3 regions of the Caproiciproducens sp. LBM24188 genome follow, and region 1 is predicted to be linked to each of the others. Evidence: a T-box and tRNA genes for the amino acid it is inferred to sense, from the RefSeq annotation. Region 1 holds a T-box; the other regions hold tRNA genes.
The links. The T-box of region 1 lies ahead of ACSVDI_RS10855 (valine--tRNA ligase). A T-box ahead of a tRNA ligase gene usually reads a tRNA of that ligase, here a tRNA-Val.
Positions count from the first base shown of each region.

Region 1 (4,613 bases):
GTTTCCGGTACAAATTCCGTGCAGCCGCAGGTGCAGGGGTGCGGTGGCGGGCATTCCACAGGGTTGACAGGCAGCTGGGACTCCTCCGCGAAAATCGGTTTTCCGCACCGCTTGCAGTACCAGACCGGAAACGGAACGCCGAAATACCGCTGGCGGGAAATGCACCAGTCCCATTTCAGGTTTTGTACCCAGAGCAGGTAACGGGTTTTCATGGAAGCCGGATACCAGTTGATTTCGTCCGCGGCGGCCAGAAAACGCTCCTTGTGCGATAAAATATCGAAAAACCATTGCCGGGACGGCAGAATTTCTACCTCTTTCCCGCAGCGTTCATGAACGGAAACGGTATGCCGGATCTGCTCTTTTTTGAGCAGAAGTCCGTGCTCCTCTAGCAGCTCCGCCATTCGTACTCTGGCCTGGGCGGCTTTCATACCGCCAACCAGCGGGACGGATTCCGGCAGTCGGCCGTTTGGCTCCATCATCCACTTGTAAGGGAGATGGTGCTTTTCAAACCATTCCAAATCCGTGGTGTCGCCAAAGGTTGCACACATGACCGCGCCCGTTCCCTTTTCCGGGTCGGCTTTTTCGTCGCCAAGAACCGGTATATCGAATTCATAGAGCGGGACGCGTGCGGTTTTGCCAATCAGGTGGTTGTAGCGGGTGTCGTCCGGGTGGACAAACAGCGCGGCACAGCCGTACAGCAGTTCCGGTCGGGTGGTGGCGACGGGTATCATTTCCGTTCCAACGTAAAACGGAATCGTGTGAAAGGCGGAATCCTTTTCCGCGGTGTCCAGCTCCGCCTGCGCAATGGAGGTACGGCAGTTGGTGCACCACAGAACGGGGGACTCTTTCTGGTAAGCCTTTCCTTCCCGCGCCAGTCGGAGAAACGAGCGCTGCGACAGCTTCTGTACGGCGGGGCTGATGGTTTCATACCGCAGGCTCCAGTCTACGCTGAATCCCATGGACTTCCACAGTGCCTGGAACTCGTTGCGGTATTGCTCTGTGGTTTCCCGGCAAAGGCGGGTAAATTCGCTTCGCGGCATAGAAGCTGCTGTTACCCCATGTTCTTTTTCGGTCAGCCGTTCAGAAGGCAGGCCGTTGTCATCAAAACCAAAGGGATAAAAAACGTTTTTACCCTGCATTCGCTGGAAGCGGGCGATGATTTCTGCCTGTGTGTAGGAAAAAATGTGCCCAATGTGCAGGCTTCCGCTGACGGTCGGCGGAGGCGTATCGATGGAGTAAACCTCCCGCCCGTCGGGAAGAAAGCGGTAAGTTCCTTCCTTTTCCCATAGCTCCTGCATAGCTTTTTCCCATTTTTTGCATCATAGTGCGGTTCAAGCATCGTTTTTGCTCCTTTCTTTAAAACAGCATTTAAACAGAAAACAGTAAGATCGAAATCCGATTGAGAAAGCGAAAGAATATAAAAAAGCCTTCGTCCTAATTGCATTAGGACGAAGGCTGAATCACTCCGCGGTACCACCTAACTTTGTACGGAACCTGCGCTCCGCACACGCTTGTGCCGTACAGGATCGCAGAAAGTTTACCGCCCTGCTATTCCGATACGGTTTCCTTTTAACGGTGGAATTCCGGCAAATCCTACTGGCATAAACGCGTTCAGTTCGCAGCTCCATGGTCACTTTCCTGCTTTTGCAGCGGGGATTTTCACCAGCCATCCCTTCTCTGTGCTGCTCCAGACAGGTACTCTTCCATTTCCAAGCTTTTCTGCTGTTCAATTATTTCACTTATTTTATGACAGTCCTTTTTCTTTGTCAAGAGTAAAAATAGGAATTTTTAATTTCAGAACACCCAGCTGCGTTTTTCGAAATGGATTCCGAGAGTTCTTATTGTGCCATAAAATTCATAAAATAAAGGACGGAGCGATGGGAGTGAATTTCGGCAAATGACGCGCCAAGCCTTTTGGCACGATGTTCCATTTCTAAATTGCAAATCCAATGAAAGGGTGGGGACGGGATGGCGAAGGTTATTTTGGTATGCGGAAAAATCTGCAGCGGGAAAAGCACTTACGCGAAACGGATTCAGTGGGAACGGCGCGCCGTAGTGCTTTCCTGCGACGAGCTGATGCTTGATTTATTTGATGATTCCCTGGGGGAAAAGCACGATGAAATTCTGCAAAGAACCAAAGTGTATCTCTACCGGCTGGCAGAGCAGATCATCCGCACCGGCTCCAACGTAATACTGGATTTTGGATTCTGGAGCAGGGCGGAACGGCAAAGACTGAAAGCGTGCCTGCTGCAAAAAGATATCAGCTGTGAATTGCATTATGTAAAGGTGTCCCGCCAAACTTGGCAGGAATATCTGAAAAAGAGAAACGAAAACGTTCGGAAGGGCCTTGAAAAGGCGTACTATGTGGATGAAAATATGAAGCGCCTGTTCGGGGAGCAGTTCGAAGAACCGGACAGCGACGAAGTTGATGTGCTGGTGGAACCGGAAGAGGAGGAATAGTTTTCTATAAAAACGAGCTCTGCGTTTCAGACCTTTCCAAACAGGAAAGGTCATTTTTGTTTTTGAAAGCGTTCCAGAAGGGAGGAAAGGTGTGGGTCGCTCCGCAGACTTTATCCGAAACTCTGCTGTGTTAAGCATACGTCGAAATCCCTTTCTTTTCAATGGAATGGTACGAAATATTTCCCGATAAAACTTAACCGTGGGTTTATCCATGAAATCATCTTGATACACAAAATAATCCACAAAATTTCCACGTTTTTAGCAAGTAGAAACCGAGTTGTATTTGATTGACAATAATTTATCAATATGGTAGTATTTATGGCGATGTATAAAGTGAAAGGAGAAAACTTATGTCCCCTTCGTGTGATTTCGCAAAACTTGACGAAATTTTGGAAAACCACAAGTATGACCCCGGAAACATAATCGCAATTCTCCAGGATACCCAGGAAGTGTACCATTATCTTCCCATGGAAATTTTTGATTATTATTCCGAGAAGCTTGGCATGAGTCGGGCACGCATTTTCAGTATTGCTACGTTTTATGAGAACTTCTCTTTGGAACCAAAAGGAAAATACGTGATTAAAATCTGCAACGGTACCGCCTGCCATGTGCGCAAGTCGATGCCGATTTTGGAGCAGCTGCGTAAGGATTTGAACCTGTCAGAGCAGAAGAAAACCACAGATGACCTGCTGTTTACAGTGGAAACGGTTTCGTGCCTTGGGGCGTGCGGACTTGCGCCGGCGCTGACGGTGAATGACGAGGTGTTCGGCATGATGACGCCGGAGAAAGCAACGGAGCTTGTCAATCAACTGAAGGGGGAAAACGCAGATGCTGCAGAATAGAGCGGATTTACAGAATCTCCGGGCTTTATTGAAAAGCCGGTTGGACCAACAGAAAAAGAAAATTTTAATTTGCGCTGGCACAGCCTGCGTTGCCAGTGGTTCCCTTGCCATCTACGATGAATTTCTTCGCCTTATTCGCGAAAAAGGAATCAACTGTTCCGTGGATTTACAGCACGAAACGGAAGGCGAACATATCGGAATCAAAAAAAGCGGCTGTCACGGTTTTTGTGAAATGGGCCCCCTGGTTCGCATTGAACCTCAGGGCTATTTGTATGTAAAGGTGAAACCGTCGGACTGCCTTGAAATATTAGAAACCAGCATTTTAAAAGACGAATATGTGGAACGGCTTGTTTACCATAAAGACGGCGAGATATTCTGCCGTCAGGAATCCATTCCTTTTTATAAAATGCAGAAGCGCGTCGTTTTGGAAAACTGCGGCCATCTGGATTCTTCCTCCATCAGCGAATACATAGCACTGGACGGATACACCGCGCTGGAACAGGCGTTGTTTGAAATGAGCCCTGAAGAGGTCCTCAACGAGGTGGAAATTTCCAACCTGAGGGGACGCGGCGGCGGCGGTTTCCCGGCAGCCAGAAAATGGCTTCAGGTAAGACGCCAAAAAGCCGAAAAGAAATACGTGGTCTGCAACGGCGACGAAGGTGACCCGGGTGCTTTTATGGACCGCAGCGTAATGGAAAGCGACCCGCATCGTATGCTGGAAGGCATGATGCTGGCAGCTTACGCTTGCGGCGCGGACGAGGGGTATATTTATGTGCGTGCGGAATACCCGCTTGCTGTCAAACGCCTGAGCATTGCCATTGAGCAGGCGCACGAACTCGGCCTGCTTGGAAAAAATATTCTTGGTACCGATTTTAATTTCGACATTCATATTAGCCGTGGTGCGGGCGCTTTTGTATGCGGCGAAGGCAGCGCCTTGACGGCATCCATTGAAGGAAAACGCGGAATGCCGCGCGTAAAGCCCCCCAGAACGGTGGAAAGCGGCCTTAACGGCAGACCAACGGTTCTGAACAATGTGGAAACCTTTGCGAACGTACCGGGCATTATTGTCAACGGCGGCCAGTGGTTCCGTTCCATCGGTCCGGAAAACAGCCCCGGCACCAAAGCTTTTGCCCTGACCGGAAATATTAAAAACACCGGATTAATCGAAGTCCCAATGGGCACGACGCTCCGCGAAATCATTTACGATATTGGCGGCGGCATGCGCGGCGATTCCGAGTTCAAAGCTGTGCAGATCGGCGGCCCCTCCGGCGGATGCCTGACCAAAGAGCACCTTGACCTTCCGCTTGATTT
Region 1 is NZ_CP196862.1:2,290,556-2,295,168, reverse strand. Features, by position in the region: partial or broken gene ACSVDI_RS10855 (valine--tRNA ligase) at 1-1,304, opposite strand, end outside; T-box leader at 1,442-1,721, opposite strand; gene ACSVDI_RS10850 (AAA family ATPase) at 1,969-2,460, shown strand; gene ACSVDI_RS10845 (NADH-quinone oxidoreductase subunit NuoE family protein) at 2,811-3,302, shown strand; gene ACSVDI_RS10840 (NADH-ubiquinone oxidoreductase-F iron-sulfur binding region domain-containing protein) at 3,289-4,613, shown strand, end outside.

Region 2 (4,613 bases), 920 kb from region 1:
GCACGTGACGCAATTAACGGCTGGGACCCGTCCGGCGGCGCAATCTATTATTACAACCCGGCTAAGAGCACCAGTAAATGGATTTTCTCCCGTCCGGTTATCACCGTCATCGGCAAGCACCGCTTCTGCAAATAGTTCTTCCATTTTATTGTATCGCGGAATTCGATGCAAAAAAATCCGGCCGCTTAGGAACAGCAGCCGGAAATACATATTGTTAATGTCTTATCTTTCCTTTGGGAACGTTGGTCCAGTCCTTCCCTGCTCGGAACAGTTGCTTAGGAAACCGTTACTACGCAGCGACGCACCGCCTGCTGACCCTTAAACGTGGAATAAACAGAAGTGCAGCCCTTTCCGGTCGCGGTAACCTTCACCAAGTAGCTCCCCTTCCATTTTGTAACGGAGCTTACTTTAAGCACCTTGGAATTGCCCGTGCTGAAGCTTGGGGTGCTCGAAGTCGAACTCGGTGTAAACTTAAAGGTATAGCTTTTTCCCTTCTTCATGGACAGCGTAGCACCCGTATCGGATGTCATGCTGCTATCGGAAGCGCTCTGCTGAGCCGGGAGCGGATAAGTCTGGTAGCAATAATCGAAATCAAGGTTGCCGTTTGCCCCGGCGATGCCGCCCTTGCTGGAGAACTGCCAGATGGAGTACGGGCCGGTATAGCTTGCAGAGTCCACATCGTAATGCGCGACCCATTTGTCATAAGCACTAAGTTCAGGAGTGTTCAGATTCGTCAGATACCGGGCACCACTGTAAATTCCTGCGCGGTAGCCCGCGTTGGTAATAGTGCGGCAGAACGCGGCTGCCATGGCGGAAATTTGAGCCGTTGTCAGCTTACTGAAAATGGATTTGTCCTCCACATCATAAAAGACCGGGTAGTCCAGATGACGATTATTCAAAATACTGAGACAAAACTGCGCTTCCCTTATTGCCTGTGCGACACTGGTTGCGTAGCTGTAGTGGTAAACGCCCACCTTAATGCCGTTCGCAACTGCGCCGTTATAATTGGCGACAAACTGGGAATCCGTCTGCACCGCCGGCAGTTCGTCGCCGTAGCCGGTGCGGATAATGGCAAAATCCACGCCGTTATTTTTCAGGTCCGTCCAAGCAATCTTTCCGTTGTGGCTGGATACATCGACGCCTTTATAGGCAACGTGAATATCGCAGGTTGCGGTACGTCCGTCGGCGGCTGTCGCGGTAACTGTTGTACGGCCGAACGAAACGCCCGTTATCATATTATCGCTGACTGACGCAATCGCAGGGTTAGCGGAAGTGAGCGTAACGGCCACGCTGTTATCTGCGGCAAAAAGCCCAGCGCTTTCACCCGGCTTTAGTCCGATGGTGGTGCTGGTAAGCGCTAGGGAACCCGTTGCTGTGTCCGCATAGGTGGGCAAAGCAACGGTGAAAGCCATTGCGAAAACCAGGATCAGGGAAAGCAGTTTTTTTCTCATTTTAATCCTCCAATTTCCATTATTTACTATATTTTTTCTGTTTGATTATATGCTGGTATTTTTCGTTTGTCAACTTTTGGTGAATTAATTCTTTCTTAAAAATTGAAAAAAAGCCTCAAAGCAAATTACGTTTGTTTTGAAGGCTTTCCCTTTTTATCTTCGGCCGATCTTTTACAAAGAAACTGTTTCCCTAAGTTCTTACTTAAAACGTCTTGCCGCCTTTCCCGTACTGTTTCTACGGCAGTGAAACTAAATTCCGGTCCCCTTTTGTTCGCCGCCTGACGGCGGCTTCTGTGGCTACGTACGATGGTGCATCCCACTGCCATGAATCTTCCGGTTAATCGGTGACAACAAAAAAGACGCACAGCTTTGCCGAAAAAGCAGTACGTCTTCCTTATTTCAAATTAGAATTTCATCAACCAAGGATTATGCGTTCTTAAAGGCTTTTACCGCGTTGGTAACGTCCTCCTGACGCTTTTTGTTCTGGTCGTTGTTGGTTGTGGTGTCCTTATAAATCAGCATGTATTTCCCACTGTCCGAAAGAACCGCCGAAACCTGCTGATCCATAATGGTGAAGCTGCCCTTGGACTTCACCGCGTCCAATACTTTTTGTGCCGTTTCATTCAGGGTGCTGGGGAACTGATAAAGCTCTACCGTTACATTGTCCTTCCCGTTCAGGCCAAACTGGTACCGTACACCCTTTTCTGCCCCGATAAAATCCGCCCGCATGGTGGAGGGCGTACCGGAGATCAGCGATTTTGCTGCGAGGTATTTGGCCAGGCCGTCCACACTGTCTTCATAATTGGATTCGTCCACCTGCGGGGAAGCCTCAGAGGAGGCCTGGGAGGAAGTTGAACTGCCGGACGGGGCAGGCGTGCCGCCTACGTCTCCCATGCCGCATGCCGCCATGGTGCCCACCATAATGAGCGCAAGAGTTAGAACTGTCAGTTTCTTTATCTGTTTCATTTTCATAATCCCTTCCTGTATCAGGTAAATTCCGTCCTCGTTGCCGCGCGGCGGCTCACAGCCGCGAAAACACGGAACCGCGGTTGCCATTGTGCCCGGCCCGTTTTACGAAAAGGCACGGGGATAAAGCAAACGCACCTCACAAAAGTGAAGTGCGCGTTTCCCGTGGTGGACACAAGGGGACTCGAACCCATGACCTCTCGCGTGTGAGGCGAGCGCTCTAACCAGCTGAGCTATGCGTCCATAGTCCGCATGTGTGCGGAATATGCAAAGTCAATCACCATTGGAAACCCGCCGGAGATTGACCTGGATATAAAAATGGTGACCCGGACGAGATTCGAACTCGTGAAACCGCCGTGAAAGGGCGGTGTCTTAACCGCTTGACCACCGGGCCATATTTGGTAGCGGCAATTGGATTTGAACCAATGACACTTCGGGTATGAACCGAATGCTCTAGCCAACTGAGCTATGCCGCCACAGTTATTCAGTTTGTCCGCATAAGTGAAATGCGGAGCGTTTTATATTATATCTTAGGCATACCCTATTTGTCAACACATTTTTTAATTTTTCCGAGTTTTTTTCAAAAATATTTTGAATCGAAACAGCGGTATTTAACATTATACACGATCTTCGGGGCATTATACCCTTTTCAGAGAATTAAAAATCAGAAAAACGAAAAGCCGGCACGCGGCCGGCTTTTCGTTTTGCCCAACGCGTAAATTTAGATGGAAAGCGAATAGTTCGGCGCTTCCTTGGTAATCTGAATGTCGTGCGGATGGCTTTCTTTCAGGCCGGCACCGGTAATCCGGACAAACTGTGCTTTTTCGTGCAGCTCTTCAATGTTGGCGCAGCCGGTGTAGCCCATGCCGGAGCGCACGCCGCCCAACAGCTGATACACGGTGTCGGAAAGGGGTCCCTTGTACGGTACGCGGCCTTCTACGCCTTCGGGCACCAGTTTCTTGGCATCCTGCTGGAAGTAACGGTCCTTGCTGCCGTGGCCCATAGCGGCAAGGCTGCCCATACCGCGGTATACCTTAAACTGGCGGCCCTGGTACAGCTCGGTTTCTCCGGGGGATTCCTTACAGCCTGCAACCAGCGAGCCCACCATAACGACGTTCGCGCCGGCGGCAAGCGCCTTTACAATATCCCCGGAATATTTCACGCCGCCGTCCGCAATGACCGGGATTCCATACTCGGCCGCCGCACAGGCTGCATCGTAAACTGCGGTAATCTGCGGTACGCCAATACCGGCAACAATTCGCGTAGTACAAATGGAACCGGGGCCGATGCCGACCTTTACGCAGTCCGCGCCAGCTTCAATCAGGGCGCGCGTACCGGAGGCCGTAGCGACGTTGCCCGCAATCAGTTGAAGGTTTGGATATGCCTTTTTCACTTTCTTTACCGCGTCAATGACGCCGCTGTTGTGGCCGTGTGCAGAATCGAGCACCACAACGTCCACCTGCGCCTTAACCAGCTCCGCAACACGCTCCAGTACATCCGCAGTGGCTCCGATGGCTGCGCCGCACAGAAGACGGCCGCCTGCATCTCTTGCAGAATTCGGGTACTGAACCGCTTTTTCAATATCCTTAATGGTAATCAGGCCTTTTAAATTGCCCTTGGCGTCTACGATTGGCAGCTTTTCAATGCGGTGCCTGCGCAGGATTTCCTGCGCCTCCTTCAGCGTGGTGCCAACCGGCGCGGTCACAAGATTTTCCTTGGTCATGACCTGGGAAATCGGAAGGTCATAATCGCTGCCGCTCATAAAACGAAGGTCACGGTTGGTAATGATGCCCACAAGTTTGCCGTTTTCGCAAATCGGCACGCCGGAAATACGGTAACGGGCCATAATCTCATCCGCATCCCGGACCAGGTGCTCCGGGGACAAAAAGAACGGGTCGACAATCACTCCATTTTCGGAACGCTTTACGCGGTCCACCATGTCGGCCTGTTTGTCAATGGGCATATTCTTATGAATGATTCCAATGCCGCCTTCCCGCGCGATGGCAATCGCCATTTCCGTTTCCGTAACCGTATCCATTGCCGACGTCATCAGCGGGGTGTTAAGCCGGATGGTTTTGGTCAGGTTTGTGGTAAGGTCGACTTCCTTCGGCAAAACGTGGGATTCCGCCGGAATCAGCAGCACGTCGTCAAACGTAAGCGCTTCTTTAACAAACTTCTGAGAATAGTCCGTGTTTA
Region 2 is NZ_CP196862.1:219,580-224,192, reverse strand. Features, by position in the region: gene sleB (spore cortex-lytic enzyme) at 1-135, shown strand, start outside; gene ACSVDI_RS00990 (GH25 family lysozyme) at 276-1,451, opposite strand; gene ACSVDI_RS00985 (hypothetical protein) at 1,878-2,507, opposite strand; tRNA gene ACSVDI_RS00980 (tRNA-Val) at 2,584-2,660, opposite strand; tRNA gene ACSVDI_RS00975 (tRNA-Glu) at 2,737-2,811, opposite strand; tRNA gene ACSVDI_RS00970 (tRNA-Met) at 2,817-2,893, opposite strand; gene guaB (IMP dehydrogenase) at 3,139-4,613, opposite strand, start outside.
Region 2: it encodes a tRNA-Val, which carries the amino acid that the T-box ahead of ACSVDI_RS10855 (valine--tRNA ligase) is inferred to sense. The anticodon was not compared.

Region 3 (4,613 bases), 450 kb from region 1:
ACAACTCTTCCGCTGTCGTCCAAATACAGGGCAAACATCCGCTCGAATGGGTCCACCCATATCCCCGTCAAATAATAAATGGACTCCTTTGACGATATGATAATCTGCTTTAATTGTTCGGCTTCCATGTTTGCGATTACCCGTTGCACTCTACTCTGCTTCAGCATTCCGATTTCCTCTTTCCTCAAACTTTTATTTTATATATTACCATAACTTTCATCCGGATAAAACACTTTAGTCGCCTAGGAACCGAATTATACCAATTTTCGGCACATTTCTGATACCGCTTCCCTACTTTTCTGAAACGAGCAAATAAAAAATCGCTGTGCGGCAGGCTCGAGTTCTGAGGCAGGACAAGTAATTACCACAAAAAATGCGAAAAAACTCCTGAACTTCCGTTCACCGGTCTCTCAGGCGTTTTTGGTGTCCATCAGGGATCTGACGTTTTGCTGTCTTTTCTTTTTGATATCAAAAAAGAAATGATTGCCGGCATTACGGAAATAAAAATAATGGCTACTACCACCAAACTGAAATGATTCTTTACAAAGTCAATATTGCCAAAAAAATAGCCTAGGCCAAACATCAAAGACACCCACAGGAATGCACCGATAATGTTATACCCGATAAAATGGTGGTACGTCATTTCCCCTACCCCTGCAACAAAGGGGGCAAAGGTACGTACGATTGGAACAAAACGAGCAATGGTAATGGTTTTGCCGCCGTACCGTTCAAAGAACGCATGGGTCCGTTCAATATATTCCATCTTTATCAAAGGAATGTGTTCCTTTTTGTTTATTTTTTTACGCAGAAAGTGCCCGATATGGTAATTCACCGTGTCCCCCGAGATGGCGGCAATATAAAGCAGGATGATCACAACGGGAATATTAATGGAACCGCCAACAGCGGCAATCGCACCGGTTGCAAAAATCAAAGAGTCCCCTGGTAAAAACGGGGTGACGACCAGTCCGGTTTCAATAAAAATTGCTGCAAATAGAATGACATAAGCCCAAATGTTATATTGACAGATAATTATATTTAAATATTTATCCAGATGGAGGACAACATCCACAATCAAATTGAAATCCAAAACCATTCTCCTTAACATGTTAACAAGCCGTTTTTCAACATACTTTACTTATTATATCAGTCCTTTGCCGTCTGTGCAAAATTATTTTCACATAGGGGGAATTTATCAGCGCTATTGCCTGCTGTTCCTAGGATATACAATGGCTCCGGTTTTCGCCATGACGGCGCCACAGGCAATAAAATTGCACAGTGGGGTTTTTACCTGATTTCGTGGTCAAATCATGCTTTGGAGCCGTCATATCCTTTTTGTGATGGCTTTTTCTGCTTCGCAGGATGTTTCTGTCTACTGGAGCACATACCAATTTTTGGTCAGCTGCGCAATACCAAGGAATGGCCGCATCTACTCTAACTTTACGCAGTAAAAATCCATATAGAAGGAACAGTGCTTGAACCGTACCCACAAATCATTAGCTCAAAAGGCAGCAAATCTTATCATTCGCTTAAACTGTGTATGTAGGATTTGCGCGTATCTCTTTTTTGAAACATCTATACAGTATAAAAACAAAAAGCGGCAAAACAATAAATGGGAGAATTTTGAATATGGCCCTGCTTTTTTACTCTTGTTCTTAAGTTGTTCAAAGTCCCATTCTTTTCACCAAACATTTATAGAGAACTATAAGAATTGCCGGAATCTTCTTTACCGTGACCCTAAATAAACATAAAACGAAATCGCCGATGGACTGTAATCTCTACAATCCATCGGCGATTATTTTGATAATACTGGAGGCGTCACCCAGATTTGAACTGGGGAATCAGGGTTTTGCAGACCCTTGCCTTACCGCTTGGCTATGACGCCACATATTGGAGCGAACGACGAGGCTCGAACTCGCTACCTCCACCTTGGCAAGGTGGCGCTCTACCAGATGAGCTACGTTCGCGAAACTGGTGCCTCCGGGCGGAATCGAACCACCGACACGGGGATTTTCAGTCCCCTGCTCTACCGACTGAGCTACAGAGGCGAATGGCGACTCGGATCGGGATCGAACCGACGACCTCTAGCGTGACAGGCTAGCGTTCTAACCATCTGAACTACCGAGCCATTCTTGGTGGGAACAATAGGACTCGAACCTATGACCCCCTGCTTGTAAGGCAGGTGCTCTAACCAGCTGAGCTATGCTCCCGATTGCGTCGCGTTCATCAGCGACGTGTTATATAATACTATATATTGTTACAGTTGTCAACACCTTTTTTAATTTTTTTCCATGTTTTGTTTTGCGTGGGAGGACTCTGCAATTCTTTTCAAATCATTCACCGATAAACGGTACGCATGGTTACAGTATTGGCACTTAACCTCCGCATATCCGGTTTCATCTGCAAGCGAACAGAGTTCTTCCGGCTTCAAGGTGGACAGTGCGCGTTCCACGCGTTCCATGCTGCAGTTGCAGGCATACGAAACAGAGTACTCATCCAAAACTTCCACGTCAAACCCATTTAACGCCGTGCGGCAGATTTCTTCGATATTCATTCCTTTTGCCAGCATGGAAGTAACGGAATTTAGTTGATTCACATTCTCTTCCAGCTTGGCAATATCCGATTCCTCCGCACCTGGAAGCACCTGAATCAGCAGGCCGCCGGCCAGAATTTGGCGAATATCTCTTTTATCCACCAGCACACCAAGCGCGCAGACCGTAGGAATTTGTTCGCTTACCGCATAATAATGCGTAATATCCTCCGCTACTTCCCCGGTTTGAAGCTCTACCTGGCCAGAATACGGATTTCCTTCGCCGTAATCCCGTATTACACCAAGCAAGCCGTCGGAACCGATTCCCTTTCCCACGTCAAGCTTCCCGTTCGATTTCAATGGAAGTTCCACTTCCGGGTGCTCCACATAACCGCGGCAGTTCCCTTTCCCGTCCGCTATTGCTACTACGGAGCCTAACGGTCCGCCGCCATTCATCTTCAGGGTAATGGATGCGTCCGATTTTTTCAGCATGGTTCCCATCATGGACGAAGCCGTCAGCAGCCTGCCAAGTGCGGCGGTTGCCACTGCGCTGGTGTGATGAATTTGCTGAGCGGTTGCAACAATATAGGTAGAATCAATTGCGGCGGCCATGATTCCGCCGTTTGACGTAATACATCTTAAAACTTTATCCATATAAAAATTCCTTATCTTTTTCTGGCAACAAATACTACCCGCTCGGAGGTTTCCTGCGGGTTTTCAAAAGTAAGATCGTCAAACATGCCGACCGCTTCCATTCCGGCGCGGTCCAGCAAAGAAACAACTTGGTCTAGTTCATAAGCACGTTCGTAAAAACGCTCCGTGCTTCGGTGGTAGGCCCCTCGTTCATCCCGCCCGAAAAGGTCTAAAGTAATGCCCACACGGCAGTTTTTCTCGTTGAGATGGTTCTGCCAGACACAGTAAACCGAATCCGTATCGTAAATAAAAACATTGTTTGCCAAGATATGCTTATGTTTATAAATAGTGTTTACATCAAACACAAAATATCCGTCCGGATTCAAAAAAAGCGAAACGCGCTGAAACGCTTTCAGCACTTCATTTTCTCCGTTTAGGTGATTCACGCTGTCCAGCGCGCAAATGACGGTGTCAACCGTCCCGAACAAATCAAGCCGCAGCATATCCTGACAAAGGAACAAAAGATTCAGCTGCGCCTGGGCCGCTTTTTGCTGCGCGACAGAAAGCATGGCGGACGAACGGTCTACACCGTACACATCAAAACCGCGCTTGGCAAGTTCCACGGTTAGGCTGCCGGTCCCACAGGCCAAGTCCAGAGTAATTCCCGGTTCATGATTGTACCGTTCCAAAAGGCCGCAAAAATAATCAGCTCTTTTCTGATACTCTACATTTTGGGTCAAAGCATCATAATACTGCGCAAAAGAGACATAACTCATTCTTTCTTTTCTCCGGCGTCCAAACGATTGAATACCAGTTCATAGCCGTCGCAGCCATAATTCAAAGAGCGGTTTACGCGGCTGATTGTCGCGGTGGAAGCTCCAGTTTCGGCTACAATATCACTGTAAACACGTTTGGTGCTCAGCATATGCGCGACCAGTAAACGCTGGGACATGGCTTTAATTTCCGGCACCGTGCACAGGTCCTCAAAAAAATTATAGCATTCGTCCACCGTTTTCAAGGTTAGGATTGCCTTAAATAAAAAATCGACACTTTCGTCTTTAATTTTAGAATTCAAAAAGATTCCTCCTTAATGTTCTAATCCGCTAAAATTTTAACACGTAAAAGCAGAAATGTAAAGCAAAATCACGAAACTTTGCATCTTTTCCCATAGAAGCAGCTTTCAGCAAAAAACCAAATTGCAGTAAAAATTCGGGAAAAAACCAAACAATTTTTTCCCGAACCAATTACTGGTTTTCACAGCCGGCAGAACAGGCCGATTCAATTTTTCCCCTCAGTTCTTCTATTCCGATTCCGTTCAACGAAGAAACCGGAAGCACACAGATATTCGGGAAACTTTCCTGAAGCATGTTCCATCGTTCCGTAAACTGCGTTTTATTTAACTTGTCACACTTTGTCGCGGCAATCAAAAACGGATTTCCGGACTGTTGCAAAT
Region 3 is NZ_CP196862.1:1,840,647-1,845,259, forward strand. Features, by position in the region: gene ACSVDI_RS08670 (M24 family metallopeptidase) at 1-167, opposite strand, end outside; gene ACSVDI_RS08675 (DedA family protein) at 431-1,087, opposite strand; tRNA gene ACSVDI_RS08680 (tRNA-Cys) at 1,808-1,882, opposite strand; tRNA gene ACSVDI_RS08685 (tRNA-Gly) at 1,889-1,964, opposite strand; tRNA gene ACSVDI_RS08690 (tRNA-Phe) at 1,970-2,045, opposite strand; tRNA gene ACSVDI_RS08695 (tRNA-Asp) at 2,049-2,125, opposite strand; tRNA gene ACSVDI_RS08700 (tRNA-Val) at 2,131-2,207, opposite strand; gene hslO (Hsp33 family molecular chaperone HslO) at 2,276-3,181, opposite strand; gene ACSVDI_RS08710 (class I SAM-dependent DNA methyltransferase) at 3,193-3,936, opposite strand; gene ACSVDI_RS08715 (YerC/YecD family TrpR-related protein) at 3,933-4,235, opposite strand; gene yihA (ribosome biogenesis GTP-binding protein YihA/YsxC) at 4,405-4,613, opposite strand, start outside.
Region 3: it encodes a tRNA-Val, which carries the amino acid that the T-box ahead of ACSVDI_RS10855 (valine--tRNA ligase) is inferred to sense. The anticodon was not compared.